Linked DNA regions of Roseateles amylovorans. The protein of the gene in region 3 binds, or shares a complex with, the protein of the main gene of each other region. Links are inferred from orthologs where the notes say so. Each region holds a gene or a part of one and is shown on either strand. Other genes may lie near its edges.

The links.
Region 1: the proteins of holB (region 3) and dnaN are in contact, whole or in part, in a cryo-EM structure (PDB 8GIZ), measured with the Escherichia coli proteins. The link is inferred for Roseateles amylovorans from one-to-one orthologs.
Region 2: the proteins of holB (region 3) and holA are in contact, whole or in part, in a cryo-EM structure (PDB 8GIZ), measured with the Escherichia coli proteins. The link is inferred for Roseateles amylovorans from one-to-one orthologs.

The regions. Positions count from the first base shown.
Region 1 is NZ_CP104562.2:75-10,145, reverse strand. The notes cover bases 6,244-9,185. They hold dnaN (DNA polymerase III subunit beta), read right to left. Parts: upstream 8,306-9,185; coding sequence 7,181-8,305; downstream 6,244-7,180. Other genes in these bases: dnaA (chromosomal replication initiator protein DnaA), read right to left, coding at 8,376-9,185; gyrB (DNA topoisomerase (ATP-hydrolyzing) subunit B), read right to left, coding at 6,244-7,060. Outside these bases: N4261_RS00035 (response regulator transcription factor), read left to right, coding at 1-68; N4261_RS00030 (ATP-binding protein), read right to left, coding at 58-2,823; N4261_RS00025 (GNAT family N-acetyltransferase), read left to right, coding at 2,857-3,384; N4261_RS00020 (IS3 family transposase), read left to right, coding at 3,529-4,080; more of gyrB, read right to left, coding at 4,532-6,243; more of dnaA, read right to left, coding at 9,186-9,914. UniProt on the Escherichia coli protein: Confers DNA tethering and processivity to DNA polymerases and other proteins. Acts as a clamp, forming a ring around DNA (a reaction catalyzed by the clamp-loading complex) which diffuses in an ATP-independent manner freely and bidirectionally along dsDNA.
Region 2 is NZ_CP104562.2:5,974,754-5,984,727, forward strand. The notes cover bases 3,021-5,865. They hold holA (DNA polymerase III subunit delta), read left to right. Parts: upstream 3,021-3,831; coding sequence 3,832-4,899; downstream 4,900-5,865. Other genes in these bases: leuS (leucine--tRNA ligase), read left to right, coding at 3,021-3,317; N4261_RS24735 (LPS-assembly lipoprotein LptE), read left to right, coding at 3,322-3,813; N4261_RS24745 (methylamine utilization protein), read left to right, coding at 4,927-5,589; N4261_RS24750 (putative bifunctional diguanylate cyclase/phosphodiesterase), read left to right, coding at 5,589-5,865. Outside these bases: N4261_RS24725 (ExbD/TolR family protein), read left to right, coding at 1-411; more of leuS, read left to right, coding at 675-3,020; more of N4261_RS24750, read left to right, coding at 5,866-8,009; N4261_RS24755 (PAS domain-containing hybrid sensor histidine kinase/response regulator), read right to left, coding at 8,370-9,974. UniProt on the Escherichia coli protein: Part of the beta sliding clamp loading complex, which hydrolyzes ATP to load the beta clamp onto primed DNA to form the DNA replication pre-initiation complex.
Region 3 is NZ_CP104562.2:4,104,209-4,114,264, reverse strand. Bases 2,990-5,916 are described here. They hold holB (DNA polymerase III subunit delta'), read left to right. Parts: upstream 2,990-3,879; coding sequence 3,880-4,953; downstream 4,954-5,916. Other genes in these bases: N4261_RS16995 (TatD family hydrolase), read left to right, coding at 5,827-5,916; N4261_RS17000 (PilZ domain-containing protein), read left to right, coding at 5,023-5,418; tmk (dTMP kinase), read left to right, coding at 3,275-3,886; mltG (endolytic transglycosylase MltG), read left to right, coding at 2,990-3,246. Outside these bases: N4261_RS17030 (cation:proton antiporter domain-containing protein), read right to left, coding at 1-866; N4261_RS17025 (DUF4936 family protein), read right to left, coding at 866-1,156; CAF17-like 4Fe-4S cluster assembly/insertion protein YgfZ, read right to left, coding at 1,153-2,148; more of mltG, read left to right, coding at 2,266-2,989; more of N4261_RS16995, read left to right, coding at 5,917-6,609; N4261_RS16990 (ankyrin repeat domain-containing protein), read left to right, coding at 6,814-7,581; N4261_RS16985 (hypothetical protein), read left to right, coding at 8,121-8,390; N4261_RS16980 (YiaD family glycine zipper/OmpA-like lipoprotein), read left to right, coding at 8,558-9,313; N4261_RS16975 (hypothetical protein), read left to right, coding at 9,339-10,056. UniProt on the Escherichia coli protein: Part of the beta sliding clamp loading complex, which hydrolyzes ATP to load the beta clamp onto primed DNA to form the DNA replication pre-initiation complex.

The DNA.
Region 1 (10,071 bases), 4.1 Mb from region 3 along the record:
ACGCCTTTGATCTGCTTCAGGCGGAGGCACCTGTCAGCGATCGCCGGTCCTTCTCACTCACGTCTTGAGGTCGTCCAGTGGTCTGACAGGGTCGATTGCGAGCAGCACCGCCTCCGCTGCCGCCTGCATGGCGTTGACATCCCATAGCCCGCCAGCTTCGCATGCCGCTTGATACTGTTCGGGTGGCAGGGCTGTTAATGCGGTCTGGATGGAATCGGCTCGAAGGTTCGCTTCCACGGCGGGACGCTGAATGCCTGCGGCAGCATAAATGCGGTCGCCGTATGCGGTGAGGCTCGCTGCCAGCGCATGGTTATTGGTCAGGCATGCCAGCTGCGCGAGCACATCTGTCCAGGCATAGAGCAGTTCGTTGCCCACGTCCACCTCGAGGCGCTCCTTGGCCATGTGGGCGGCCATGAGCGGCTCGCCGATGCTGAGATAGGCGGCCGCGAGACTGATCGGCAGCCAGTGCAGGGCCTGACGGTACTGGCCGTTCTTGTGTTCGTCGAACAGCGGTTGCCCCAGCGCGATAGCTTGTGCGGCGCGGCCGCTCGAAATCTGAATGCTCATCAGGCGGGTGACCAGGCCCATTCGTCCATGAGCGTCCCCGTCAGGAACCACGGCCGCCCAACGCTCAGCGGTCTGGACCTCCTGGGTCCGTCCCAGGCGGTGGGCCGCCATGACCAGCCCAGAGGCGCAGAAGGTGAGCAGTCGGTCGGGCAAGCCGGATTTGTCCATGGCGGCAATCTCGTCCAGCACGGCGGCCAGGGCGTCGTCGTTGTTGCGGGCCAGGTCGAGGCAATTGGCCTTCAGGACGAGAAGGTCGATGAGCGCGACGCTGTTGGCCGCGGCCCTGTAGGCGGGGTCGGCCAGGCCAAGCCAATGCACGGCCTTGGCGCGATTGCCGTAGGTCCAGTGGATGATGGCCTCGCGGACCCAGCCGCAGGAGATTGCATGGTCAACGTGTTCAGTCGCGAAGCACTCCGTTTTCGCGAGGTATTGTCCGGATTCCCAGATGCCGCCCGACCTTCGCAACACGAACGCGAGGCTGGAGGCCAGGCCGAGGGCCAGCAGGCCGTCATGGTCCATCGCCCATTGCAGGGCGGGACGGGCATTGTGCAGCTCGGCCTGAAGCTCGCGGACGCCGTCGTCCAGCCGCATGGTTCCGTCCAGGGCAGCTTTGCGAACGCGGGAGAAGAACGCTTCCATCACCTGAGCGTGACGCTGTCGCATCGGCGAAAGCTCACGGGTTGAACCCAGCACTTCCAGCGCAAACGCGCGTGTGCTTTCCAGCAATCTGTAGCGCGTGACGATGCCGTCGTCCTCGGGAACCACCAAGGAACGATCAATGAGCTCGGAGAGCGCCTCCATGACACGCCAAGGATCTTCGCCTTCAATATTCACGACCGGCTCGAGCAGCTGCATCGAGGTGCTGCCAAGGAAGACGCCCATGCGCCGAACAACGGACTGCTCGTACGGCCCCAGCAAAGACACGCTCCAGGACAGTGCGGCGCGCAACGTGCGCTGGCGATCAGGGGCGTCTCGCCGGCCGGCGCTCATCGCCAGTCGGCGTGCATCAAGCGCGTCCGCCACGCCCTTGAGCCCCAGCAGCGGCACGGCCGCGGCGGCGTATTCAATGGCCAGTGGTACGCCGTCGACCCGCAGGCAGATGTCGGAGACAAGGTCCAGGTTCTGCTGGGTGATGGGCAGCGGGCGGCCGAACTGTCTGCAGTGCCGCAGAAACAGAGCCTGTGCGGGCCATTGCTGCGCCTGACCATGATCCATGCCCGTCTGCGCCACCTCCAAAGGAGGCACGAGAACCACCAGCTCGCCGGCAATCTTGAGGCGAACCTGGCTCGTGACCAACAAGTGAACCTGGGGACACCCTTCCAGAAGTTGGTGGGCCATGGACGCCACGGCGTCGACCATGTGCTCCGCATTGTCGAGAATGAGCAGCGCCTGCGAGCTGCGCAGCGCCGCCACCAAGGCTTTGGCGCTCGCGTGGTCCGTGACCGCCACATCAGAAGCCTGGGCGATGGCGGCAACCAGATGCTGGTCGCTGCTGAGCGCTGCGAGATCGATCCAGTACACCGGCGCGGCTTCCTGAGCGCCCATGCCATGCGCGTGGCCAGAGCGGAGCGCCCGAGCGAGGGCGGTCTTGCCGGTGCCGGGATGGCCCGTCAACGTCACGAGTCGGCCAAGACCAAATGCTTCACGGATCTGTTCGAGCAAGGCATCCCGGCCCAGCAGTCTGCGGGTTTCATCGGTAGCCGCGCGCTGGCCGGCGGGCCCGGTGACGCTGATCTGGCCACAGCTTGCCGACGATTCATCCGCCTGCAATTGGGCGGTGAACTGGTAGCCCCGCCCGGGGACAGTCGCAATGAGCTCCGGCCCCAGTTCCTTTCGCAGGGCGCTCATGGCAACCCGCACGCTGCCCTCGTCAACGACCGTGGTCGGCCAGACGATCGTCATCAGCTCGTGTTTGGACACGACGCGCCCGTGCCGCTCCACAAGCGCCACAAGGATATCGAATGCGCGCGCGCCCAGCGAGACGGCTTGTCCGTCCCTGGACAACAGCCGCAGAGCGGGGGACAGCTCATAGGCGCCGAACCTGACGCTGCGCACCGCGGGGGCTCCTATGGAGTCATGCTCAGACAAGAAACTACCTTTTACTGGCGCAGTAAAGAGGGCAACGAGACAGCCGCCGTTCTTCAGGACCATTCCCTCCGGCCCTTGTCCGCGCAAGCGGCGCTGCCTCATGAATACAGAAGAGCGCAATTCTACGGGGCAGAACCGCAGCGGCAGCGTGTACGCGGCTTTGGACATGCTGGCATACCAGCACTCACACGGAGATAGCCGATGCAAGTTGAATGGGTGACGGCCACGGACGAGATCAAATCCGACCTGGCGGGCGTGCTGTTGCGGGCTATGCGGCAGAGCCTGGAGGACAGCGCCCTCGATCCTCTTCGGACGCGTGACCATTTTCTTCAGACGCTGCGCCCGCATGACGCAACGGTCATGCAGCTGAGCGGGAGGATCGCTGGGTTCTACGTCCTGCGGCGTCGGGATACCGACCTCTATCTGGACCACCTGTACGTGGATCCGGATCTTCAGAGGCAAGGGCTTGGCGCTTGCGCACTGGCGCGGGTGCTGGCGCTCTCGGATGCACATCAGCTCGACGTGCGGCTTCGGGCGCTTCGGCTCAGCGACGCCACTCGGTTCTACGAGCGGCATGGCTTCACGCGGGAATATGAAGGCGAGACGGACATTCAGTACGTCCGCCGATGTAGTTTGGCCGCACCGGGGGGCTTAAAGGGATCAGCAGCGTGCTGTCCAGCCCGCAGTGAGGGAGCCGAACCGTGGTGGGGTCGTATCGTGCGCACCTAACGGTGGTCGCTGGCCCGGCCGGTGCCTTGGATATTCGACAGTCGGCGACGACCACACAGTGAAATGACCGAATCTTGCCCATGGACGCCGTGAAGACAAAAAAACCTGACGCCGTCCGCGAAGCGGCAGGTGATCGAGGTCTTGGTGACCGAGCACAGCCTGTCGATCTTACGAGCCTGCAGGGCCGCAGGCTTGTTGCGGGCGGCGTATTACAAAGTGCCGCTGCAGCCGATGGAAAGGGACGCCGAGGTCACTGATGCGCTTAACGGCGTCGTTGAGCGCAATGGCCGTTGGGGCTTCTGGAAGTGCTTTGACCGGCTACGCCTGGACGGCCGGCCATGGAACCACAAGCGGGTTTGGCGGGTGTACTGCGAGCTGGGGCTGAACATCCGCCGCCGAATGAACCGCCGCATTCCCAATCGAGAACCCGTGCCGCTGGCTGCGGGTTCGTACGTCAATCAGGGGTGGGCCTTGGACTTCATGAATGACGTGCTTTACGACGGTCGCCGGTTCCGAACGTTCAACGTGATCGACGAGGCCGACCGCGAGGCGCTTACCATCCAGGTGGGCCAATCGCTGCCGGCCTCGATGCTGATTCGCACTATGGACCGGCTGGTGGACTGGTACGGCCCGCCGCTGTCGATTCGCATGGACAACAGAGACCGAACAGTATGTGGACTACGTCTTCTTTGCTGACGTCAGAGCGAAGGACCCCAGGTTCAGCAATCGATGGATTGCTCATTGGAGAGCACAGAGGCTTGTTCCGCGTTGACAAGGAATCGATGGCCGTGTCCTTGCTGCGAGCTATGAACGGCGATAACGAAGACGCCAGGTTTAAGAAGGCTGCAGGCAAAGTGCTCAGTGAGTGGCGGCGTCTCGGTACACCTCCAAAGGCTACGCAGTTCGCAAGCGGCTAAGGTCCGCTGGCAGCCTGAAGCGCCCACCCGCGGGCGCCAGCTCACCCAGCGCGAGTGGAGTCAAGCACATGGACATCCCCTCCGCCATCATCAAAGAAAAAAGCCCCTGACTCTTTACGAATCAGAGGCTTGTGCGCGTCATCAGACGGAAAGTCCGGCGCTATCCAGCATCTCCGTCCAGCGAATTCAAGACCTGTCCGGCTAAAACCGTCATCTAACAAACCGGCAGATCAAACGTCAATATTCGCCGCCCTCAGCGCATTCTGCTCAATGAACTCACGCCGCGGCTCGACCTCATCACCCATCAGCATCGTGAACACGCGATCGGCCTCGATCGCATCCTCGATCTGCACGCGCAACAGGCGACGAACCGTCGGATCCATCGTCGTCTCCCACAGCTGTTCCGGGTTCATCTCACCCAGGCCCTTGTAGCGCTGGCGGCCGACGCTGGATTCCGCCTGCGTCATCAGCCAAGCCATCGCGGCGCGGAAGTCGCCGACCTTGGATTCCTTGGCCTTCTCGCCCTCGCCCTTGCGGATCACAGCCTCTTCGGTGACCAGACCCTTGAAGGTCTTGCCCGCCGTGGCCAGCACCTCGTAGTCCGCGCCGTGCACGAAGTCCGCGGTGATGATGCTCGATCGCACATTGCCGTGATGGCGGCGCGAGATGCGCAGCAGCAGCTTGTCGGTGCGAGGATCGGTCTCTGCCGTCACGGTGGCGTCGTGCAGTTGGGACTGCAGCGCGGTGGCGGCGATGTCGGCTGCATCCTTGGTGTCGAGGTTGATCGCCAGGCCGGAGGCCAGCAGGTGCAGCGCTTCGCCGTCCATCCAGGCGGAAAGGCGCTGGATCACGTTCTGCGCGGCGACGTACTGGCGCGCCTTGCCTTCCAGGTCTTCACCCTTGAGCACTGGCCCATTGCCCACGCCCGCGGTGTGCAGCTCGGCATCGTTGAGCGCGACCTTCAACAGGAAGCCATCGAGCTCATGGCCGTCCTTCAGGTACTGCTCCTGCTTGCCGACCTTCACCTTGTAGAGCGGCGGCTGCGCAATGTAGATGTGGCCGCGCTCGACCAGCTCCGGCATCTGCCGGTAGAAGAAGGTCAGCAGCAGCGTGCGGATGTGGGCACCGTCCACGTCCGCGTCGGTCATGATGATGATGCGGTGGTAGCGAAGCTTGTCCGGATTGAAGTCGTCGCTGCCGGCGCCGCGGCCGATGCCGGTGCCCAGCGCCGTGATCAGCGTGATGATTTCGTTGCTGGTCAGCAGCTTCTCGTAGCGCGCTTTCTCGACGTTCAGGATCTTGCCGCGCAGCGGCAGGATCGCCTGGAACTTGCGGTCGCGGCCCTGCTTGGCGGATCCGCCGGCGGAGTCACCCTCCACGATGTAGATCTCGCACAGGGCGGGATCCTTCTCCTGGCAGTCGGCGAGCTTGCCGGGCAGGCCCAGGCCGTCCAGCACGCCCTTGCGACGCGTCATTTCGCGGGCCTTGCGGGCCGCCTCGCGGGCGCGGGCGGCGTCCAGGATCTTGCCGCAGATGGTCTTGGCATCCAGCGGGTTCTCGAGCAGGTAGTCGGTCAGCAGGCGCGAGACGATGTCTTCCACCGGCGCGCGCACTTCGCTCGACACCAGCTTGTCCTTGGTCTGCGAGCTGAACTTCGGCTCCGGCACCTTGACGCTGACCACGCAGGCCAGGCCTTCGCGCATGTCGTCGCCGGCGACCTCGACCTTGGCCTTCTTGGCCAGCTCGTTGTCTTCGATGTACTTGTTGATCACCCGTGTCATCGCCGCGCGCAGGCCGGTCAGATGGGTGCCGCCGTCACGCTGCGGAATGTTGTTGGTGAAGCACAGGACGTTTTCATTGAACCCGTCGTTCCACTGCATCGAGACCTCCACACCAATGTTGGTGCCCTGGTCCGAGAGCTTGTCGCCCTGCGCATGGAAGATGTTGGGATGCAGCGTCGTCTTGCCCTTGTTGATGAACTCGACGAAGCCCTTCACGCCGCCCGCGTAGGCGAAGTTGTCTTCCTTGTTGTTGCGCTCGTCGACCAGGCGGATCTTCACGCCGTTGTTCAGGAACGAGAGCTCACGCAGGCGCTTGGCCAGGATGTCGTAGTGGAACTCGCTGTTCTGGGTGAAGATCTCGGTGTCGGGCAGGAAGTGGACTTCCGTGCCGCGCTTGTCGGTCTCGCCGACCACGCGCATCGGGCTGGTCTCGAAGCCGTCGCGGACTTCGATCAGGCGATCCTGCGGGATGCCCTTCTTGAATTCGATCTGATGGACCTTGCCCTCGCGGCGCACCGTCAGGCGCAGCGTCTTGGACAGCGCATTCACGCAGGACACGCCCACGCCGTGCAGACCGCCCGAGACCTTGTAGCTGTTCTGGTTGAACTTGCCGCCGGCATGCAGCTCGGTCAGCGCGATCTCGGCGGCCGAGCGCTTGGGCTCGTGCTTGTCGTCCATCTTCACGCCGGTCGGGATGCCGCGGCCGTTGTCGATGACGGAGATCGAATTGTCGGTGTGGATCGTGACGACGATGTCGTCGCAGTAGCCCGCGAGCGCCTCGTCGATGGAGTTGTCGACGACCTCGAAGACCAGGTGATGCAGGCCTGTGCCGTCGGACGTGTCGCCGATGTACATGCCGGGGCGCTTGCGGACCGCCTCCAGGCCTTCCAGGATCTGGATGCTGGACTCGCCGTAACCCGTGCCGTCGCCTTGCGGTGCGGGCACGGGGGTGTTCTCGGTATTCGGAGTGTCGCTCATCAGGGGGTACTCGAGGCCGCCACGCGGCCGTTTGTCAATCTGGCTAGAACCCCCGCCTGGCGGGGGCAGGGGATGCGCGACCCACCGCTCCCGACGAGGAGCGACCGGTGCGCAACGACCTTAAATCCTCATCGGCATGACCACGTACTTGAAGCCGGCGTGATCCGGGATGCTCAGCAGCGCGCTGGACGAACTGTCGTTCAGATCGATGCGCACCATGTCCTGGCTCATGTTGGCCAGCACGTCCATCAGGTAGGTCACATTGAAACCGGTTTCGATCTGGTCGCCGCCGTAGTCAATCTCGATCTCTTCCTTGGCCTCTTCCTGCTCGGCATTGCTGGAGGCAATCGACAGCAGACCCGGATCGAAGGCTAGGCGCACCGCCTTGAACTTCTCGCTGGTCAGGATGGCGGCGCGTTGCAACGCGGCCAGCAGTTGCTGACGGCCCAGGATGACGTGGAACTTGTGGTTCTTCGGGATGACACGGTTGTAGTCGGGGAACTTGCCCTCGACCAGCTTGGTCACGAATTCCATGCCGCTGAAGCTGAACTTGGCCTGATTGCCGGCAAAGCGCATCTCGATGGGCGCGTTTTCTTCCTCGCCCTTGCCGCCGTCCTTCAGCAGGCGCATCAGCTCCAGCACCGTCTTGCGGGGCAGGATCACTTCCTGCTTGGGCATTTCGGTGTCGGTTTCGGCCTGGGCCAGGCCCAGGCGGTGGCCGTCGGTGGCGACCAGCGTCAGCGTCTTGCCTTCGGCGACGAACAGGATGCCGTTCAGGTAGTAGCGGATGTCATGCACCGCCATCGCGAAGTGGACCTGGTTGATCAGTCCCTTGAGCGTCTTCTGCGGCACGCTGAACGCCGGGCCGAAGTCGGCGGCTTCCTGCACCAGCGGGAAGTCGTCGGCCGGCAGCGTCTGCAGCGTGAAGCGGCTCTTGCCGCCCTGCAGGGTCATCTTGCTCTGGTTGGAGGTCAGGCTGACGGTCTGGTCCGAGGGCATCGAACGCAGGATGTCGATCAGCTTGCGTGCGCCCACTGTGGTCGAGAAGTCGCCCGCGTCGCCATCGAACTCGACGGTCGTGCGGACCTGGATCTCCAGATCGCTGGTGGTCAGCTCCACCTGCGGGCCTTGCTTGCGGATCAGCACATTGGCCAGGATAGGCAGGGTGTGGCGCCTCTCCACAATGCCGGACACGGCCTGCAGTGCGGCAAGCACTTTGTCCTGGCTGGCTTTCAACACGATCATGTCAACCTCTCTCCACTGTTGGCTGTTCGGGCGAACGCGGCATTTTCGCTGATGGCCGAGTGATTTTTCGTCATCCCTTCAGCGTCTGCTCCAGCACGTGCAACTGCTGGTTCAGTTCGGTGTTCTTCTGGCGCTCACCGCCGATCTTGCGAACCGCATGCAACACCGTGGTGTGGTCGCGGCCGCCAAACAGCTCGCCGATCTCCGGCAGGCTCTTCTGGGTCAGTTCCTTGGCCAGGTACATCGCGATCTGGCGCGGGCGGGCAATGCTGGCCGGGCGCTTCTTCGAATACATGTCCGCGACCTTGATCTTGTAGAAATCGGCCACGGTCTTCTGGATGTTCTCCACCGAGATCTGCCGGTTCTGGATCGACAGCAGGTCCTTCAGCGCCTCGCGGGCCAGCTGAATGTTGATTTCCTTGTGCGAGAAGCGGCTGTAGGCCAGCACCTTTCGCAGGGCACCTTCCAGTTCCCGGACGTTGGCGCGCACATTCTTGGCGATGAAGAACGCCACATCCTCAGGCATCGGCGCGCCCTCGGCGTCAGCCTTCTTGATCAGGATGGCGACCCGCATTTCCAACTCGGGCGGCTCGATGGCCACCGTCAGACCGGCGTCGAAGCGGCTGGTCAGGCGCTCGTCGATGTCGACCAGCCCCTTGGGGTAGGTGTCGCTGGTCATGATGATGTGGGCCCGCTTGGCCAGCAGCGCCTCAAAGGCGTTGAAGAATTCTTCCTGCGTGCGGTCCTTGCCGGCGAAGAACTGCACATCATCGATCAGCAGCAGGTCCAGCGAGTGGTACTTGGCCTTGAGCTCGTCGAAGGTCTTGCGCTGGTAGTTCTTGACGACGTCCGAGATGAACTGCTCCGCATGCAGATACAGCACGCGCGCATCCGGGCGATCCTTCAGCAGCGCATTGCCGACCGCATGGATCAGGTGGGTCTTGCCCAGGCCGACGCCGCCATAGATGAACAGCGGGTTGTACATCTGGCCGGGCGCGCCGGCCACGTGCAGGGCCGCCGTGCGGGCCATCTGGTTGGCGCGGCCAGGCACCAGCGTGTCGAAGGTCAGGCTGGAGTTGATGCGGTGACGGGTGGCGCTGGGCGGCAGATTCTGCGGCGCCATCGGCGCCATGTTGCTGATCAGGCCGGCCGCAGTGGGCGGATTCATGGGCGCGGCCGCTGGCGTGGGACGTGCGCGGGCGGCGGATGAGGCCGTCTCGGCGCCGGGGGCCGCGTTCGGGCCGCTGCGCAGGCCGTGCTGCTGCAGCACCTGGCCCATGCCCAGGGCTGGCGCGCTGTTGCGCGGCAGCGGGACGATCGGTTCGCGCGGGGCGAGCGCCAGTTCCAGCCGGGCGGGCTTGCCGGCGAGTTCGCTCAGGATGGTTTCGATGCGGCTGGCGTACTGGCTGCGGATCCAGTCCAGCTTGAAGCGATTGGGCACGCGCAGCGACACCAGGACGGCGTCATCGCCGTTCTTTTCTTGCATGTGGACCACTTCCGCTGCGGGCAGCGGGCGGATCCAGGTGTTGAATTGCTGTTCAGGCAGTTCGGCGGCCAGCCGTTCGCAGCCGCGCTGCCACAGGGCCGCCCCTGACAAGTCTGCGCTCATTGTGGAAAACTTATTCTTCGAGCGGCCAGATTGTACTGACCCGAGGCCGCGGAACCAAGGTTATCCACAGATTTTTTGGCGGGGTCAAGCCCAGGTATTCCCCCGCCGATGCCGGGCTTGTGCCGCGCCTGCATTGACCGACCAACGAATCTTTGCT
Region 2 (9,974 bases), 1.9 Mb from region 3 along the record:
GCCGCAGCCCCCGGGCCCGCCGCGCGCTTCGTGGCCATCGCCATCACGCCGGACGGCCGCTATTTTCTGGGCGAGGACGTGCTGGAGGCGGCCGCGCTACGCGCTCGCCTGGTGGCATTGGCCGTGCGTCAGCCCGACACCGAACTGCGCATGACGGCCGACCGCAACGTGCCGTACGGACAGGTGGCGCAATTGATCGGATGGGCCCAGGCGGCGGGGCTGAATCGCATCGCCTTTGTCGCTGAAAACGGCGAGGGCGGCGAAGGCGGCAAGGGCGACGACGCCCGTGGCGGGGACGCCGGCGGCAACCGCCGCGCAGGCCCGCCGACGCCCCCCGGCGCTGCCGCCGCACCACCCCGTCCCCAGACGGCGCCGCGCACAGGCGCGACGCCGGACCCCGCGCCTCGCTGAGCAGCGGCCTGCCCGCGCGCTGGCCTGCGGCAGGTCTCCTTCAGTTGCACGACGGCCGCATCCATCGCCGCATCGATCGCTGCATCCATGGCCCCACCATCGCCATACGACCGCCGCCTTCCAGCGGCACAGCATCCGCATGCCATCGGCATTCGGGCCGCGTTTCGACCTTCGCCAGACGCGCACGGCGGCACCGGGGCCAAACCGCGCCCAGCCGCACGCGCTGGGCTCCTACAATCGCCCGATCCGTCCCCCGAGCCAACATGAACGAGAAATACGCCCCCTCCGAGGTCGAACAGGCCGCCCGCGACCATTGGAACGCCCGCGACGCCTATCGCGTCGTCGAGGACGCCAGCAAGCCCAAGTTCTATGCGTGCTCCATGCTGCCCTACCCCAGCGGCAAGCTGCACATGGGCCATGTCCGCAACTACACGATCAACGACATGTTGACCCGGCAGCTGCGCATGAAGGGCTACAACGTGCTGATGCCGATGGGCTGGGACGCCTTCGGCCTGCCCGCGGAAAACGCGGCGATGAAGAACAAGGTGCCGCCCGCCGCGTGGACCTACGACAACATCGCCTACATGAAAAGCCAGATGCAGGCGATGGGCCTGGCGATCGACTGGTCGCGCGAGATCGCCACCTGCAAGCCGGACTACTACCGCTGGAACCAGTGGCTGTTCCTGAAGATGCTGGAGGCCGGCATCGCCGAGCGCCGCACCCAGGTGGTGAACTGGGACCCGATCGACCAGACCGTGCTGGCCAATGAGCAGGTGATCGACGGCAAGGGCTGGCGTTCCGGCGCGGTGGTCGAGAAGCGCGAGATCCCCGGCTACTACCTGAAGATCACCGACTACGCCGAAGAGCTGCTGGCGGCCGTCGCCGATCCCTCGGACAAGAACTTCCTCGCCGGCTGGCCCGAGCGGGTGCGCCTGATGCAGGAGAACTGGATCGGCAAGAGCGAAGGCGTGCGCTTCGCCTTCCCGCACCAGATCCAGGATGCCGGGGGGCAACTGATCCAGGGCGGACGTCTGTACGTCTTCACCACCCGGTCCGACACCATCATGGGCGTGACCTTCTGCGCCGTGGCGCCGGAGCATCCGCTGGCCGCGCATGCGGCGGCGTCCAATCCCGCTCTCCACGCCTTCATCGAGGAATGCAAGCAGGGCGGCACCACCGAGGCCGAGCTCGCGACGCAGGACAAGAAGGGCATGCCCACCGGGCTGTTCGTCACCCACCCGCTGACCGACGCGCAGGTCGAGGTCTGGGTCGGCAACTATGTGCTGATGAGCTATGGCGACGGCGCCGTGATGGGCGTTCCCGCTCATGACGAGCGCGACTTCGCCTTCGCGAAGAAGTACGGCCTGCCGATCAAGCAGGTGGTGGCGGTCGAGGGCGAGACCTTCTCGCTGGACGGCTGGGCCGAGTGGTACGGCGACAAGCACAAGGGCGTGTGCACGGCCTCCGGCGTGCTGGACGGGCTGACCCACAAGCAGGCGGTCGACAAGGTCGCCGAGCTGCTCGGCGCGCAGGGCCTGGGCGAGAAGAAAACCACCTGGCGCCTGCGCGACTGGGGCGTCAGCCGCCAGCGCTACTGGGGCACGCCGATCCCGATCATCCATTGCGAGACCTGCGGCGCCGTGCCGGTGCCGGAGAAGGATCTGCCGGTGGTCCTGCCGGAAGACTGCATTCCCGACGGCAGCGGCAACCCGCTGAACAAGCGCGCCGACTTCCTGAACTGCAGCTGCCCCAAGTGCGGCGCCGCCGCCAAGCGCGAGACCGACACGATGGACACCTTCGTGGACAGCTCGTGGTATTTCATGCGCTATTGCGACGCGTCCAACCAGGGCGCGATGGTCGGCGCCGGCAGCGACTACTGGATGCCGATGGACCAGTACATCGGCGGCATCGAGCATGCCATCCTGCACCTGCTGTATGCGCGCTTCTGGACCAAGGTGATGCGCGACCTCAAGCTCATCAAGTTCGACGAGCCGTTCAAGAACCTGCTCACCCAGGGCATGGTGCTCAAGGGCGCCTTCTTCCGCAAGCCGGAAGACGCCGGCAAGAACTATTACTGGGAGCATGAGGTCGACGTGGTCCGCAACGAGCACGGCCAGCCGCTGGGCGGCACGCTCAAGGCCGACGGCCTGCCGCTCGAGTACGAGATGACGACGATGTCGAAGTCGAAGAACAACGGCGTCGACCCCCAGGCCCTGATCGACGAGTACGGCGCCGACACCGCGCGCCTGTTCGTGATGTTCGCCTCCCCGCCGGAACAGACGCTGGAATGGAACGACGCCGGCGTCGAGGGCGCGCACCGCTTCCTCAAGCGTGTCTGGGGCTTCGGCACCCGGCATGCCGACGCGATCAAGGCCGCGGGCGCGGACTTCGCCGCGCTGAGCGATGACGGCAAGGCGCTGCGTCGCGAAGTGCACCTGGTGCTCAAGCAGGTCAGCTACGACTACGAGCGCATGCAGTACAACACCGTCGTCTCCGGCGCGATGAAGCTGCTGAATGCGCTGGAGGGCTTCAAGGCCGCCGAAGCGGGTCAGGACGCGGCCGCCCTGCGCGAAGGCTTCTCGGTGCTGCTGCGGGTGATCTACCCCGCCTGCCCGCACATCGCGCATGCGCTGTGGACCGAGCTCGGCTTCGCCGCCGAACTGGGCGAGCTGCTGGATGCGGCCTGGCCCACGGTCGACGACGCCGCCCTGGTGCAAGACCAGATCGAACTGATGCTGCAGGTCAACGGCAAGCTGCGCGGCTCGATCAAGGTGGCCGCCTCGGCGGACAAGGCCGCGATCGAGGCCATCGCCCTGGCCAGCCCCGACTTCGAGAAGTTTGCCGAAGGCAAAACCCCGAAGAAGGTGGTGATCGTGCCGGGCCGTCTCGTCAACCTGGTGGTCTGACGCCATGCAACGCCGTGATCTGCTGTCGCTGGGTGCCGTGGCCCTGTTGTCGGGCTGTGGTTTCGAACTCCGGCGCGAGCCGGACTACCACTTCAAGACCCTGGCCCTGACCGGCTTCGTCCCGCACTCGCCGCTGGCGCAGGAACTGCGCCGGCAGGTGCTGCGCAGCCCGCTCAAGCTGGTGGAGGACCCCAACCGTGCCGACGTCATCATCGACGTCGAGCGCGAGATCCGCGACAAGACCTCGGTGGCCACCACCACCGCCGGGCAGATCACCGAATGGCAACTGCGGCTGCAACTGGACTATTCGCTGCGATCGGCCGGCGGCGACATCCTGCTGCCCCGCACCGAACTGCGGCTGACCCGGGACATGAACTACAGCGAAAGCGCGGCCCTGGCCAAGGAGCAGGAAGAGGCGTCGCTGCAGAAGGCCATGCAGGTCGAGGCGGTGGGCCTGCTGCTGCGCCGGCTCGCGGCCGTGCGGCTGTCCGCCTGATCCGCCCGGCACCCGGTCATGCAGATCAAGGGCGACGCGCTGGCGGGCCACCTGTCCAAGGGGCTCAAGCCGGTCTACACGGTTCACGGCGATGAGCCGCTGCTGGCGCAGGAAGCCGCCGACCTGCTGCGCGCCGAAGCGCGCCGGCAGGGCTTCGGCGAGCGGCAGGTGTTCACCGTCTCGGGGGCCTACTTCGACTGGGCGCCGGTGCTGGCCGCTGCGCAGGCGATGAGCCTGTTCGCCGACCGCCAACTGATCGAAATCCGCATTCCCAGCGGCAAGCCCGGCAAAGACGGCTCGGACGCGCTGCAGCGCTATTGCGAGGGGGTGCAGTCTGATGTGCTGACCATCGTCACCCTGCCGCGGCTGGACAAGACCCAGCTCTCCAGCGCCTGGTTCACCGCGCTGGACAGCGTGGGCGTGACGGTGAAGGTCGACCCGGTTGAACGGCGCGAGCTGCCGGCCTGGATCGCCCGCCGGCTGCAACAGCAGGGGCAGCAGGTGGCCGCCGGACCGGAAGGCCAGCAAGCGCTGGAATTCTTCGCTGACCGGGTCGAGGGCAACCTGCTCGCGGCCCATCAGGAGCTTCAGAAACTGGCGCTGCTGCATCCGCCGGGGGAACTGGGCCTGCAGCAGATCGAAGCTGCGGTGCTGGACGTCGCCCGCTTCGATGTGTTCAAGCTCAGCGAAGCCCTGCTCAGCGGCCGGGTGGCCCGGGTGCTGCGGATGCTCGAGGGCCTGAAGGCCGAAGGCGAAGCCGCCGTGCTGGTGCACTGGACCATGGCCGAGGACATCCGCGCCCTCAAGCGGGTGCATGACGCGGTCGCAGCGGGCAAGCCGTTGCCGATGGCGCTGCGCGAGGCGCGCGTCTGGGGCCCGAAGGAGCGTCTGTTCGAACGCATCGTGCCTCAACTGGGCGGCGCCGCGCTGTCCCGGCTGCTGGTCGCGGCCCAGGTTTGCGACGGTATCGTCAAGGGCCTGCGGCATCCGGAATGGCCGGCCGATCCGTGGGAGGCACTGGCCCGTCTGGCGCTCATGCTGGAGCAAGCCCTGCGTCCGCCGACACCCAAAACCCGCTATGGTTGATGTCTGGTCATTCACCTGACATCCGCCATGCCCCCCCGCCCGACCTCTGCGCCCTTCACCGTGCGCCTGCCGTCCCTGATGGCTCTGATGGCCCTGACGCCCCTGACGGCCCTCTTGTCGGGGCTGGCGGGAGCCGCCCTGGTCACTCCTGCGCAGGCGGCGCCCTGGACCCTGCAGGTCCGCGACGGCAGCGGCCAGCCACTGCCTGACACCGTGGTGGCGGTCGAGGTCAAGGGCCAGCCCAGCCGCGCGGCGGCCGGCACGGCCGCTCAGATGTCCCAGCGCGACCGGCAGTTCCAACCCCAGTTGCTGGTGGTCCAGACCGGGACGGCGGTGAGCTTTCCCAATTTCGACACGGTCCGCCACCATGTGTATTCGTTCTCGCCAATCAAGCGCTTCGAACTGAAGCTCTATGCCGGCACGCCGGCAGAGCCGGTAGTGTTCGACCAACCCGGCGTGGCACAACTGGGCTGCAACATCCATGACCGGATGACTGCCCGGATCATCGTGGTCGACACCCCGCTGTTCGCGACCACCGATGCGCAAGGCCAGGTGAAGCTGGATCTGCCCGCCGGTGAACACCGGGTGCGGCTGTGGCGTGCCGCGATGGGCAATGCGGCGCCGGTGGCGCAGCCGCTGCAGATTGGCGCCGGGGCCTCCGGCAACTTGAAACTGGAATTACGCGACTGATGCGCTGGCCCGACTTCCTCAACCTGCGACGCCTGGAAGGGCGCATCGTGGCGTTGTTCCTGGCGCTGCTGCTGGTGGTGCAGCTGATGAGCCTGGCCTTGCTGAACCAGGGCATCGTCCGCAATGCCCGCGGCTCGGTGGACGAGGAACTGGAAGCGGGCGAACGCATCTTCACCCAGTTGCTCTCGCAGGATGCGGAACAGCGCGGCCTGGTGGCGGACCTGCTGCAGTCCGACTACGGTCTGCGCCAGTTGGTGGCCGCCGGCATCCAGGGCGATGAGCTGCGCACGATGATGGAGGATGTCTTCACCAACCTCAGCGAGCGGGGAGACGCCAGCTTCATCGGTTACGCCAACGACGGCTTCCAGCTCATGGCAGCCACCAACCCGTTGGCCACCCAGGTCGCTCCGCTGCTGCGCGGCGTCACTCGCCAGCAGCAGAGCCGGACGCAAAGCCAACTGGTGCTGGTCGGGGGCAAGGCCTATCAGGTGGTGGTGGCCAAGATGCGAGCGGCCGGACTGGGCGGCTGGGTCTTCATGGGCTTCGAGCTGCGGCAAGAACAGCTCACCGAGCTGAACCGCATCGTCCACATCGAGGGCGTGCTGCTGAGCCGGCCGCCGCAATCGGGATGGCAGGTGCTGTCGAGCGTGCTGGACGAAAAGGCCAACGCCGAACTGCTGGCCAGCATGCCGGACGTCGTTCGGCCCTTGCCCACCGAGCCCTTGTCCTTCGCCATGACCTTGAACGGCGAGCAGTTCCAGGCGCGCCTGCAGCCGCTGGCCCACGGCGGCGGCGACGGCGACCATGCGATGGCGGTGCTGCTGCTTCGTTCGGTCGATGAGGCCCTCGCGCCCTACCGGCAACTGCAGTACACGCTGCTGGCGCTGAGCCTGGGCGGCGTGGCGGTGTTTGCGCTCGGTGCGGTGGTGACGGCGCGCCGCATCACCGAACCGGTGAAGGCGCTGGCCGGCGTGGCCCGGCGTCTGGGCGGGGGCGACTATGCCAGCCCGGTGCCCCGCACCTCGCGCGACGAGGTCGGTGATCTGGCCGAAGCCTTCGAGGCCATGCGCCAGAGCATTCGGCAGCGCGAGGAGCTGGTGAACCGGCTGGCGTTCTGGGATCCGTTGACCGACCTGCCCAACCGCGAGCAGTTCAGCCAGACGGTCACCCGCCGCATCGCCGACAGCTCGGTGCGGTTCGCCGTGCTGATGCTCAACCTGGACCGCTTCAAGCATGTCAACGATGTGCTGGGCCGACCGTTCGGCGACCGCCTGCTGCGCACCGTGGCCGACCGCCTGCAGCAGCTGTTGAAGGATGACGTCCGCCTGATCGCCCGGCTGAGCGGGGACGAATTCGTGATGCTGGTCGAGGGTGCGGGGGCGACCCGTGCCGAGGCGGTGTGCCAACGCATCCAGCGCAACTTCGAACGCGCACTGACCATCGACGACCAGACGGTGGATCTCTCCGCTGGCATGGGCATTGCGCTGTATCCGCATCACGGACGGGATGTGACCATCCTGCTGGGCCGCGCTGAACTGGCCATGCATGCCGCCAAGCGCAGCCAGACCGGTTGCCAGGTCTATGCCCCGAGCATGGACGCCGCCAGCCAGGAATCACTGTCGCTGCTGAGCGAACTGCGCCAGGCCATCGATGCGGGCGAGCTGAGGCTGTACCTGCAGCCCAAGGTGGATCTGCACAGCCAGCGGATTGCCGGCGCCGAAGCGCTGGTGCGCTGGCAGCATCCGCAGCGCGGGCTGGTCCCGCCGATGGAATTCATCCCCTTCGCCGAGCAGACCGGCTTCATCCGCCAGTTGACGGCATGGATGCTGCACGCGGCGGCGCAGACCTGGATCGATCTCAAGCGGCAGGGACTGGCCTTGCCAATCAGCGTGAACCTGTCGACCCGGGACCTGATGGATCAGGACCTGCCGATCAAGATCGCCGATCTGGCCGCCGGCGTGCCGCCCCAGGCCCTGTGCCTGGAGATCACCGAAAGCGCCATCATGGACGATCCCCAACGGGCGCTGCTGACGCTGGAGCAGTTGCATGCGCTGGGATTCAAGCTGTCCATCGACGACTTCGGGACGGGGTATTCGTCCCTGGCCTATCTGAAGCAGCTGTCGGTGGATGAGCTCAAGATCGACCGCAGCTTCGTGATGGGCATGGAGCGCGATCTGGACGATGCCAAGATCGTGCGCTCGACCATCGAGCTGGCGCACAACCTGGGCCTGAGCGTCGTGGCCGAAGGGCTGGAAACGCCCAAGGCCTGGACGCTGCTGCAGACCCTGGGCTGCGACCAGGGCCAGGGCTATCTGCTGGCCCGGCCGATGCCCGGCGAACAGTTCGCCGACTGGCTTCGCAGTTGGCAGCCGCCGGACCTCGGCGACGCGCGCGCCAACACGGTCTTGGCGGGGTTGTAGGGTCCCCCCCCTACCGGCTGACGCCGGCCCCCCCAGGGGGGCGAGCGGGAGCCAGGCAAAGCCCGATCTCCACGCTCCGCTTGATTTTTCGGTCGCCCTGCGGGGACCTCACGGAGGCTCGCGGCACGACCGTCCTTCTGGCCGGCGGCGGTCTGGCGGAGCCCGATCTCCACGCTCCGCTTGATTTCTCGGTCGCCCTGCGGGGACCTCAATTTGACTTGCCGCGCGACTGTCCTACTGGTCAGCGGCGGTCTGGCAAAGCCCGATCTCCACGCTCCGCTTGATCTTTCGGTCGCCCTGCGGGGACCTCACGGAGGCTCGCGGCGGCGCACGAGGGCGGCTTTGCGTTCGCGGTTGCGCTCACGTCAACGCCATCAACACCTCGCGCAGCCGCTGGGCGTCGATGGGCTTGGTCAGAAACTCATTCATGCCCGCAGCCAGTGCCTCGTCACGCTCCTGGACCAGGGCCGCCGCCGTGAGCGCAATGATCGGAAGCTGTTGGGCGTCGTAACGCCGACGCAGTTCGCGGGTCGCCTCGTGGCCGCTCATGATCGGCATCTGGACATCCATGAGCACCGCATCGAAGGCCTTGCCCATGCTCGCCGCCGCATGCACCGCTTCGACCGCCTGGCGACCGTCGCTGGCCTGGGACACCTCTGCACCCCACTGCTCCAGCATCGCCACCGCAATCATCATGTTGACCGGGTTGTCCTCCACCATGAGGATGCGCCGCCCCTGCAGTTCCTGCGCCACCGCCGCCGCGCTGTCCGCCATGCGTCGCTGCGGACTCGCCGGCGCCGACGCCGCCGGCAACGGCAGCTCCGCCCAGAAGGTGGCCCCCTCGCCCGGTTGGCTCTCCACGCCCACGTCGCCCCCCATCAAGGTGGCCAACTCCCGGCAGATCGACAAGCCCAGCCCCGTACCACCGTACCGACGCGTGGTCGATTCATCCGCCTGGGTGAACGGCTGGAACAGCCGCTCCTGCATCGCCCGCTCAATGCCCGGCCCGGTGTCGCTGACCTCGATGCGGATGCGTCGATCGTCCAGGCTGCGCACCCGCACGCTGACCGCGCCCCGCTCGGTGAACTTCAAGGCATTGTTCAGATAGTTGCTGAGGATCTGGCGCGTGCGCACCGGGTCGCCCACCACCCACGCCGGCACCGCATCATCCACCGCAATGCCGAAGGACAGGCCGCGCGCCTGCGCCAGGGTGAGGTAGCCCATGCGCATGGTGGCCAGCATGTCCCGCAGCGCAAAGGTCGCCGTGTCCAGCGTGAGCCGACCGGCTTCGATCTTGGACAGGTCCAGGATGTCCGACATCAACCCCGACAGGCTTTCGGCACTGTCCAGCATCTGGTCCAGGTAATGGCTGCGCGTGTCCGACGCCAGGTCCGATTGCTGCAGCAGCCGCGCCAGACCCACCAGACCATTGAGCGGGGTGCGGATCTCATGGCTGATGTTGGCCAGGAACGCACTCTTGGCACGGCTGGCCGCCTGGGCCTCGTCCTTGGCCTGCGCCAGCGCCGCCTCCACCCGCCGACGCTCGGTGACATCTTCCAGGATCCAGATGGTGCCGCCGCGGCTCGGATGGGTCGGATCCACGGCTCGCGCCAGGATCCGGCACAGGAAGCGGCTGCCGTCGCGTCGACGCATCCGCCGCTCCACCTCCACCTGCTCACCCGCCGCCAGACGCGGCCCCAGCTCCAGGCCGATCGCCTCGTAATCCTGCGGCGTCGGCCAGACGACCTCGCCCGGCTGGCCGATGAGCGCGCCCGGGGGCCAGCCGAACATTTCCTCCACCAACCGGTTGGCCTGGACGAAGCGTTGCTCACGCGTCAGCGCAATGCCGATGGAGGCGTTCTCCAGGATGGCGGCATGGACCAACCGGGTGCGCTCGGTGTCGGTGACGTCCCGCGAATTCACGACCAGATAGGACATGCCGTCCATCACGAAGGGCGCCGCCGA
Region 3 (10,056 bases):
AAGAACAGCACCGAGAACGAGTCCCGCAACGGCAGCGATTCCTGCGCCGCACGGTGGCTGTATTCCGATTCCCGCATCACCATGCCGGCGAAGAATGCGCCCAGCGCAAACGAGACATGGAACAGCTCCGACGCGCCGAAGGCAATGCCGATCGCCACGGCCACCACCGACAGCGTGAACAGCTCCCGCGACCCGGTGCGCGCCACCTGCCACAGCAGCCAGGGCAGGAGGCGCCGTCCCACCACCAGCATCAGAATCACGAAGGCCGCCATCTGCGCCAGCGTCTGGGCAATCGCCTGCCACAGCGGGGCGTCCGAGGCCGGGCCCACGCTGGCACCGCCCAGCACCGGGGCCAGCGGTGGCAGCAGCACCAGGATCAGCACCGTGGCCAGATCCTCCACCACCAACCAGCCGATGGCGATCCGGCCGTTGACCGATTCAATCGCGCCGCGCGCCTCCAGTGCCTTCAGCAGCACCACCGTGCTCGCGCACGACAGCGACAGGCCGAAGATCAACGCCGCCCCGGTGCTCCAGCCCCACCACATCGCCAGGCCCATGCCCAGCAGCGTGGCCACCGACATCTGCACCAACGCACCCGGCAGCGCAATGCGCTTGACCGCCATCAGGTCCTTGAACGAGAAATGCAGGCCCACTCCGAACATCAGCAGCATCACGCCGATTTCCGACAGCTGCGAGGCGATGTTCATGTCCGCCACAAAGCCCGGCGTGGCCGGTCCGATGGCGATACCGGCCAGCAAATAGCCGACCAGCGCGGGCAGTTTCAACCGTTCGGCGACAAAGCCGAGGATGAGCGCCAGGCCGAAGCCGACGGCAAGGGTGCTGATGAGCGAGACGTTGTGTTCCATCAGGGGCCTTTCCCCGGTCCTGCGACGGCGACAAAGGCCTCGCGGTGGCGGGGACCCTGGGCAAACGGACCCAAGGTGGCAGCAATGCGGCGTTCCGTCCCGACCGGATCGGTCAAGGCGGTGTCATAGATTTCCATCCAGGTCTGGAAGACCGGGTCGTGGTCGCGTCGCTGCAGCAGCCGCACCGGCTCGCCGGCGCGCGTCTGCTCGAACACGGCCAGCGCTTCGGGCACCTGGTCGGCATGGACGCGGTAGTAGACGTACAGCTCGATCGGTTCCTGTGACGTCATTGCGGCTCTCCGATCGTGTAGGGCAGCGCGCGCGGCGTCAGCACCGGGCCGGCGGCGCTGCCCAGATGCAGGCTGCCCGCCTCCAGTGCGGCCAGTTTGACCTCCGCCAGCACCAGCGGATGCCCGGCTTGCTCACCCAAGGCGGCCACCATGCCGGCCGGTTGTTCCGGGTCCTCGCTGTGAAAGATCTCCTGGCCGAGCTGCGCGACGGTGCCGTCCGCCAGCGCAAAGGCCTGGGTGCGGCGCTTGATCGTGCCTCGGTACTGGCTGCGGGCGACGATCTCCTGGCCCGGATAGCATCCTTTCTGGAAATTCACGCCGCCGATCAATTCCAGGTTCAGCATCTGGGGCACGAACTGTTCCACCGTCGCCTGCCGCACCCAGGCCAGGCCGGCGCGGACATCCAGACCCTGCCATTCGGCCTCGGCCAACGCGGGCAGCGTCGGTGCCGGGGCGACGGCGGGCTGCAGCATCAGGAAGCGCGGGCCGGTGCCGTCGTCGGGCAGGCGGGTGACCAGCACCTGGGCGCCGTCGACCTCTGCGCGTCCGACGGTCCACACCGCGGCGGGCGGCGCTTCGCCCAGACGGGCTTGCAGCCATTGCGCGGCCGGCTCACCGGCCAGGCCCCAGACCGCCCAGTCGGCGCTGGCATCGGTCAGCTTGCACTTGGCGCGCATCACGAACATCGACAGGCGCTTCAGCGTGGCGGGCAGCACATCGGCGGGCAGGGCCATCAGCACGGTCTGGTCGTCCGGCTTGACGGCCACCATCGTGGCCAGCAGCCGGCCCTTGGGCGAGCAATAGCCGGCCAGCCGGGCTTGGCTGGTGGTCTGCAGCGCCAGGTCCTGGGTGAGCTGGCTGTGCAGGAACTTCGCGGCCTCTTCGCCCTGGGCGCGCATCACGCCCCAGTCGGACAGCCGCACCGCGCCCACCGACGGGGCAGCAGACGGATGAGAGGACGGTTGGGAATCTTGGCGGGAGATCTCGGTCATGGGGCCGATTATCATCACCCCGCATTTCATTGAGGGCGTCAGGTCTTGGCTCGGGTTAAAAACAGATCGAAGAAGCGCACCGCCGTGCGCAGCGGTGGCGGTTGGGGTCGGTGGCTGATGCGGCTGTGCCTGGCCGTGTTGCTGCTGGTCGGCGGCGCCGTCGGCGCCGGCTGGTGGTGGCTGCAGCAGCCGCTGATGCTGGACAAGGACAGTCTCGAGCTGTCGATCGAGCCGGGCACGCCGCCGCTGCAGGTCGCCCAGGCCTGGGTCAGCGCCGGGGTGCAGACCGATCCGCGCTGGCTATACGAATGGTTCCGCTGGTCGGGCCAGGCCAAGAAGATCCGCGCCGGCAGCTATGAGGTGCATACCGGCATCACGCCGCGTGAGCTGCTCGACAAGATGGTCCGCGGCGACCAGACGCTGGAGCAGTTGCGCCTGATCGAGGGCTGGAACTTCCGCCAACTGCGCGCCGCCATCGCCGCCGCCCCCGCGCTGAAGCAGACCACCGCCACCATGACCGAGGCCGAGATCATGGCCGCCCTGGGCGAGCCCGGCGTGGCCGCGGAAGGCCGCTTCTTCCCGGACACCTATGCCTACAGCCGCGGCGTCAGCGATCTGACGGTGCTCAAGCGTGCCCATGCCCTGATGCGCAAGCGGCTGGAAAGCGCCTGGTCCGGTCGCGGCGACGGCCTGCCGCTGCGCACGCCGGAAGAGGCGCTGATCCTGGCTTCCATCGTCGAGAAGGAAACCGGCGCGCCGGCCGATCGGGGGCTGGTGGCGGCGGTCTTCATCAACCGGCTCAAGGCCGGCATGCCGCTGCAGACCGATCCGACGGTGATCTACGGCCTGGGCGAGAGCTTCGACGGCAACCTGCGCAAGATCCATCTGCAGACCGATACCGCCTTCAACACCTACACCCGCGGCGGCCTGCCGCCCACGCCGATCGCCATGCCGGGCCTGGCCTCGCTGCAGGCGGCCTTGCATCCGACACCGTCCAAGGCCTTGTATTTCGTTGCACGCGGTGACGGAACCAGCCAGTTCAGTGACGACCTCGCCGCGCATAATCGCGCGGTCAACAAATACCAGCGTGGGCACTGATCCGTCAGTGCGAACCAGAGAGCAGGCCGTGAGCGGCAGATTCATCACTTTCGAGGGCATCGACGGGGCTGGCAAGTCCACCCACATCGACAGCGTGGCCCGTCATCTGCGAGACCGCGGCGCGGACCTGGTGCAGACCCGCGAGCCCGGCGGCACGCCGCTGGCCGAGTCCCTGCGCGAGCTGTTCCTGCACCGCAACATGGACGGCCTGACCGAGGCGCTGCTCGTCTTCGCCGCCCGGCGCGACCATGTGCGGGCGGTCATTGCCCCCGCCCTGGCCCAGGGCCGCACCGTGCTGTGCGACCGCTTCACCGATGCCAGCTTCGCCTACCAGGGCGGCGGCCGCGGCATGGACGAGGCGGTGCTCACCACCCTGGAAGGCTGGGTGCAGGAGGGGCGTGAGCCGGACCTGACCTTCTGGTTCGATGTCGATCCCGCCATCGCCGCCGCCCGCCGGGCGCAGGCCCGCGAGGCCGACCGGCTTGAACAACTGGACCTGGATTTCTTTGCCCGGGTGCGCGGCGCCTATGCCCGGCGCGCGGCGCAGGCGCCGCAGCGCATCGTGCGCATCGATGCGGCCCGGACGATCGACGGCGTGGCCGATCAGATCCGCGCCGAACTGGAGCGCCGAGGATGGTGACCGCCGCCCAGGTTCATGCGTCGGCCCACACCGACGAGGCCACCGCCCTGGCGCAAGACGGCACCTTGCCCTTGCCCTGGCTGCGCGATCCGCTGCAGCAGGCGCTGACGCAAGGCCGCAGCCATGCGCTGCTGCTGCAGGGCCCGGCGGGCGTCGGGCAGTTCGACCTGGCGATCCTGCTGGCCCAGGCCTGGCTTTGCGAGGCGCGCACCGGCACCGATCAACCCGGTTGCGGCCATTGCCCGAGCTGCCACTTGCTGCGCTCGCGCTCCCATCCTGACTTCCAGATCCTGCTGCCCGATGCGCTCAAGGAGTCGCTTGGCTATGGCGCGGCCGACAGCGAGGGCGGCGAGGGCACGACCAAGGCCAGCAAGACCAAGCCCAGTCGCGAGATCAAGATCGAAGCGGTGCGGCAGATGCTGTCCTTCGCTCAGATCAGCGCGGCCCGCGGCAAGGCCAAGGTGGTGGTGGTCTACCCGGCCGAGGCCTTGAACACCGTCGCCGCCAATGCCTTGCTCAAGACGTTGGAGGAGCCCGCCGAGCTGCTGCGCTTCGTCCTGGCCAGTGCGGCACCGCAGCAACTGCTGCCGACCATTCGCAGCCGTTGCCAGCCGCTGCAGATGGCGCTGCCGGCGCGCGACGCCGCGCTGCAATGGCTGCAGGGGCAGGGCGTGGCCTCACCGGAGGTGCTGCTCGATGCCACCGGGGGGCGGCCGCAAGAGGCGCTGCTCTGGAGCGAGGAGGGCATTGCCGCCAAGACCTGGCTGGAACTGCCGCGCCGCATTGCCCGGGGCGAGGCCCAGGCGTTGACCGACTGGCCGGTGCCTCGGGCGATTGCCGCGATGCAGCGGCTGGTCCATGACCTGATGCGCATCGCCCATGGCGCCCCGCCCAGCTTCTTCCCCCGTGATGCATTGCCGAAACTGCCCGCGGTCCGTGCGACGCTGGACCAATGGGCGCGTACGCTTGCGCAAGCGGCGCGTCATGCCGAACATCCGTTGAACGCCGGCTTGCTGATGGAATCCCTGGTTGCGCAGGGACAGCAAGCCATGCGGCCCGCCCGCTGACCCCGCCGACCGCACGCTGCCGGCGGCCCGCTAGACTCGTCACCCATGAGCGAACTCACCCTCAAGCCGATGAACCCGACCTCGCCAACCGGCGCCGCGCCTGCCGCTCCTGCGGCCGCTGGCGGCACGCGCCCCAGCGTGATCCAGCTGGTGTTCAAGGAAAAGGGCGCGCTCTACGCGGCCTACATCCCGATCTTCTCGGAAGGCGGCATCTTTGTGCCGACCACCCGCGACTACAAGCTGGGCGAAGACATCTACCTGCTGATGAGCTTGCCCGAGGATCCGCAGCGCTACCCGGTGGCCGGCAAGGTGGCTTGGCTGACGCCGCCCAATGCCTCGGGTGGCCGCACCCAGGGCGTGGGTGTGCGCTTCCCCGGCGACGAGAAAACCCGGGTCATCAAGCTCAAGATCGAAGAACTGCTGGGCACGGCGATCTCCTCGGCCAAGCCGACTCAGACCATCTGACGCCGGCCGCCGGGTCGGCCTCGCCGATTCAGGTGGGCGCGCTGGCTGGCTGTCTTGCAGACAGGCTGGCTGGCCAGTTGGCCCTTGGGTCTTTTCGTCGTTTGACCGTTTGCCGTTTGCCCTTTTGGCCGTTCGGCGGTTCGCCCGGCTGACGCGCCCCGTCCCGCGACCTTGGCGCTTCCGATGTCCAGGCGAGTTGCCCTGCCGATGAGCGGGCGCTCTGTCGTCCGTTCGCTCCAACATACCGACCCGCCTCCCGGGCGCATGATCGCCAGTGCGCAAGGCACTGCCTTTGCCGGCCTGCGACACTAGGGGCCGTTGCCCGGGGCGCTCAGATCGCCTCGGGCCTGCCCTCTGACTTTCCATTTCCTCTCGGTGCGCGACCTCGCCGCGCGCATGGGCTTGCAGATGTACATCGATTCCCACTGCCACCTCAGTTTCCCCGAGCTCAAGGCTCAGTTGCCCGACCTGCTGGCCGCCATGGCCGCCGCGCAGGTCACCGAGGCGATCTGCATCAGCACCACGATGGAGGAGTTCCCCGAGGTGCGGGCGCTGGCGGACGACCATGCCCAGCTGTGGGCGACGGTGGGCGTGCATCCCGACAACGAGGACGTGCATGAGCCGACGCTGGAGGAACTGGTGGCCGGCGCGGCCCATCCCAAGGTGGTGGCCATCGGCGAGACGGGTCTGGACTACTACCGGCTCAATGGCCGCAGCGTGGCCGACATGGAATGGCAACGCGAGCGCTTCCGCACCCATATCCGGGCCGCCCGCCAGACGGCCAAACCGCTGGTGATCCACACCCGCTCCAGTGCCGAGGACACGCTGCGCCTGATGCGCGAAGAGGGCGCCGACCAGCCCGGCGGCGTGCTGCACTGCTTCACCGAGACGATGGACGTGGCCCGCGCGGCGCTGGACCTGGGCTTCTACATCTCGTTCTCCGGCATCGTGACCTTCAAGAATGCGGCCGACCTGCGCGAGGTCGCCAAGATGGTGCCCGCCGACCGCATGCTGATCGAGACCGACAGCCCCTACCTGGCGCCGGTGCCCTACCGCGGCAAGCTCAACCAGCCGGCCTATGTGCCGCATGTGGCGGCGTTGATCGCCGATGTGCGCGGTGACTCCGTGGCGCGGGTGGCTGAGCAATGCACCGCCAACACCCGTCGACTCTTCAAGCTGCCGGCCGCCTGAGCCGGTGAGGACCTGTCCATGCGCCTGCCTGATCGGATCTTGCTGATGGGAATGTCTGGATGGTCCGGAGCGTCCGTGAGGTCCGGAACCTCCGGAACCTCCGGAAAGCCTGGAATTGTCGGAATGCCTGGACTGAGGACTGGACGCGCGGCGTCGACCGCCGCGCCCGCGACATCTCTGGCATCCATGGCGTCAAGCTTGGGAATGACCGCCGTCCTGGCCGCTGTCCTGGCCGCTGCGGGCTGGCCGGTCGACGTGCGGGCCCAATCTTCGGGCGCTGAGACGCCCTCTGCGGCAGGGCCGGCCGGTCCGGCGGGTGCCGGGAATCCGTCAGCGGCGACGCGCCCGCCCCAAACGGGGCCGCTGCCCGAGCTCCTGGTGGCGGCGCGCAACGACTACGGCGGCAAGGTGATGAGCCTGCTGCTGGCGGGCGCGGACCCCAATGCCTCGGATGGGCAGCGCAACACCGCGCTGCATGTGGCGGTCCGTGAGGAATCGCCCAGCGCGCTGGCGGCGCTGCTGAAAAGCCCGGCGGTGGACGTCAATGCCATCAACCAAGCCGGCGAAACGCCGCTGATGCTGGCGGCCCTCAAGGGGCAACTGGACTGGTGCCAGGCACTGGTGGCCCGCGGCGCGCTGGTCAACGATGCCGGCTGGTCAGCGCTGCACTATGCCGCTGCCGGCCCCAACGAGGCGGTGGTGCGCTGGCTGATCGGGCAGGGCGCCGCCCTGGATGCCCGCTCGCCCAACGGCACCACGGCGCTGATGATGGCCGCTGGCTACGGCGGCCTGACCAGCGCCGAGATCCTGATGGCAGCCGGCGCGGATGCCGCCCTGCGCAACGACCAGCAGATGACCGCGGCCGATTTCGCCCGTCGCGCCGGTCAGGACGAGCTGGCCGCCCAGTTGGACCAGCACGCCAAGGCTCCCCGGCCGTCGGCATCCACGCCCAAGACCCAGAAGTCACCCTGATCCTGCACGGCGCCCGGATCGGCACCAGCGCCGGGCGAGGCCGCAACGCGGCCGCAGTCGACTCGATCGGCAAGGAGGTGGGGTAGGGGATGTACGGCATGGGATGCCGTTCCCAATCCTGCTGGCGATCCGGATGGCGAGTCAAATGGCGGTTCCAATGGCGATCGCTCAGGCGATTGCTCTGGCGATTTCGCTGGCGCGCGATGCCAACTCCTGCCGGTTCTCCCCCCCCGCGCATCGCCCGCCCTGGGCCTTCCTGCCTGGCCTGCCGCATCCGGCGCCCTGACGCCGTTTTCCACCTGCTCCCGACGTCGCGCTCCTGGCGTAGACCGCAGCCAGCCCGTCGGCGCGGGCTCTGCGTCCGTACGCCGTGATGGGGCAATCGCCTTCAAGAACCTAGGAGTTCGTCTGACAAGGCGTTTGGCTCCCGACCCACTGTTGCGCCCCAGGTGCCAAACCTACAGTTCCCTCCACGCTGACCCTGCTGTCCGAGGTTCAGCGACCTGGAACCTCTCTGGCCCCCTCTTCTGGAGCGCAACATGCAGACCGAAGCCCAAGTTTTCGCCGCCAACCCGTTCGCGATGCTGCTGGACCCTGCACGGGTCGTGCAGGAAATGGGCGCCTCCGAACGTCTGCAGCGCCTGCGCAGCCGCATCTACCGCCCGCTGGACAAGCCGCTGATCGCGCATGTCGACGGTGACGACCAAGCCAGCTTCGATGAAGAAATCGATGCGATCGAGCTGACCGATGCCGAGCTGGCGCCGCTGGACCTGGACGCCGCCGGCTCCGACGCTGCGCTGTCCGTCTGACGCATCGGGGAGGAGATCCGGCGGGTTTTGTCGGCGCTGTCTGACTCACGCTTCCGACAGCCGACTACACCCGCCGACCTCGACACTCCCTAGCATGGAACTAACGAAGCCCTTCATGCCAATGCCGCGAAAAACGCCGCACGCATGCAACGACTCGGGAGACCTCCATGCCACATGCCCCCGCCACCAGCCAGACGCCGCTGACCTTGCGGCACCCAGGATCGACGCGTCGAGCGACGTTCTGCCCTGAGACCCATCGCCCCCTGCATACCGGCTTCGCTCCGCGCGCCGGTTGGGTATTGACGCCGCTGCTGGCATTGGCGCTGGTCGCCACCGGATGCTCCTCGATGAGCGAACGTGAGCGCGGCACCGCCCAGGGCGCGGCGGTAGGCGCGGCTGCGGGCGCCGTCATCGGCGGCGTGACGGGCGGCAAGGTGGGGACGGGCGCCGCTGTCGGTGGCGCGATCGGCGCGATCGCCGGCAACCTCTGGTCCAAGCGCATGGAAGACAAGCGCGCGGCGCTGGCGCAGGCCAGCCAAGGCACCGGCATCGAGGTGGCGCGCACCCAGGACAACCAGATCAAGATGAATGTGCCGGCGGACTTCTCGTTTGATGTCGGCCGCGCCGACATCAAGCCCTCCATGCGTCCGGTGCTCGATGAAGTCAGCCGCAACCTCGATCCCGAAGTGCGAGTGACCATCGTGGGCCATACCGACGGCACCGGCCCGGCAACGATCAACGATCCACTGTCCCTGGACCGCGCCGAGTCGGTCCGGGAATACCTGGTGAACCACGGCGTGCAGCGCGGTCGACTGGTCGTCGAAGGCCGAGGCGCCAGGGAACCCCTTGCCAGCAATGCCACCGAAACCGGCCGAGCGGCGAATCGTCGGGTGGAAATCTACTTGTCTCAACCGGCCACTTGAGCCACCATCGATCTGGGAGTGAGTCATGTCTACTTTCTTCCTTTCCCTGTCGTCGGTCGGATCCCGGTCCGGCCGTCATGGCGCCTGCACCCTGTCAGGCGCTGTATTGGCGGCGATGCTGTTGCCCGCCGGGTTGGCCTGTGCGCAGGCCACCTCGTCGTCCGAGACCAGCTCGCTGGATGACCATGTGGCGCTCAATGGCCACAGCCTGAACGAGCGCGTTCAGGTGCGGCCGTCGGCCCGCCTCTCGGTCACCCAAAGCGCGGCCCAACCGCTGGCCACGGCCGGACAGTCCGGTGCCGTCGGCAACTGGTACGGTCGCGACGCCCTTGCCCGGCAGACGATGGTGTGGGGCCAGCCCTTCGCAGCGCGTGGTTTGCGGGTCGGGCTCGGCGTCGAGCAGCGCGGTGCAGCGATCGGCGGCGGTCTGTATCAGACGCCCTACCAGGGCTGGCGCGCGGGCGCGTCAGGTGACACCGGTCTGCTGGTCGGGCTGGCCATGCCGACCGGGCCGCGGTCGCACGTCTTCCTGCAGACGCCGCTGGTGGAGGGGCAGCCCACCGGCTATGACGACTTCAACCTCTCCGGACGCGATCCCGCGGCCTCCGCCCGCCAGGTGCGGGTGGGCATGGTGTTCAACTCCAAGAAGGCCTATGCGGACATCCGCAAAGGGCTGCGGATGGAGCTGAGCGGCCAGTCGTCGCTGACGTTCCGGCCACGCGGCGGTGGACGGGTGGGGGTGA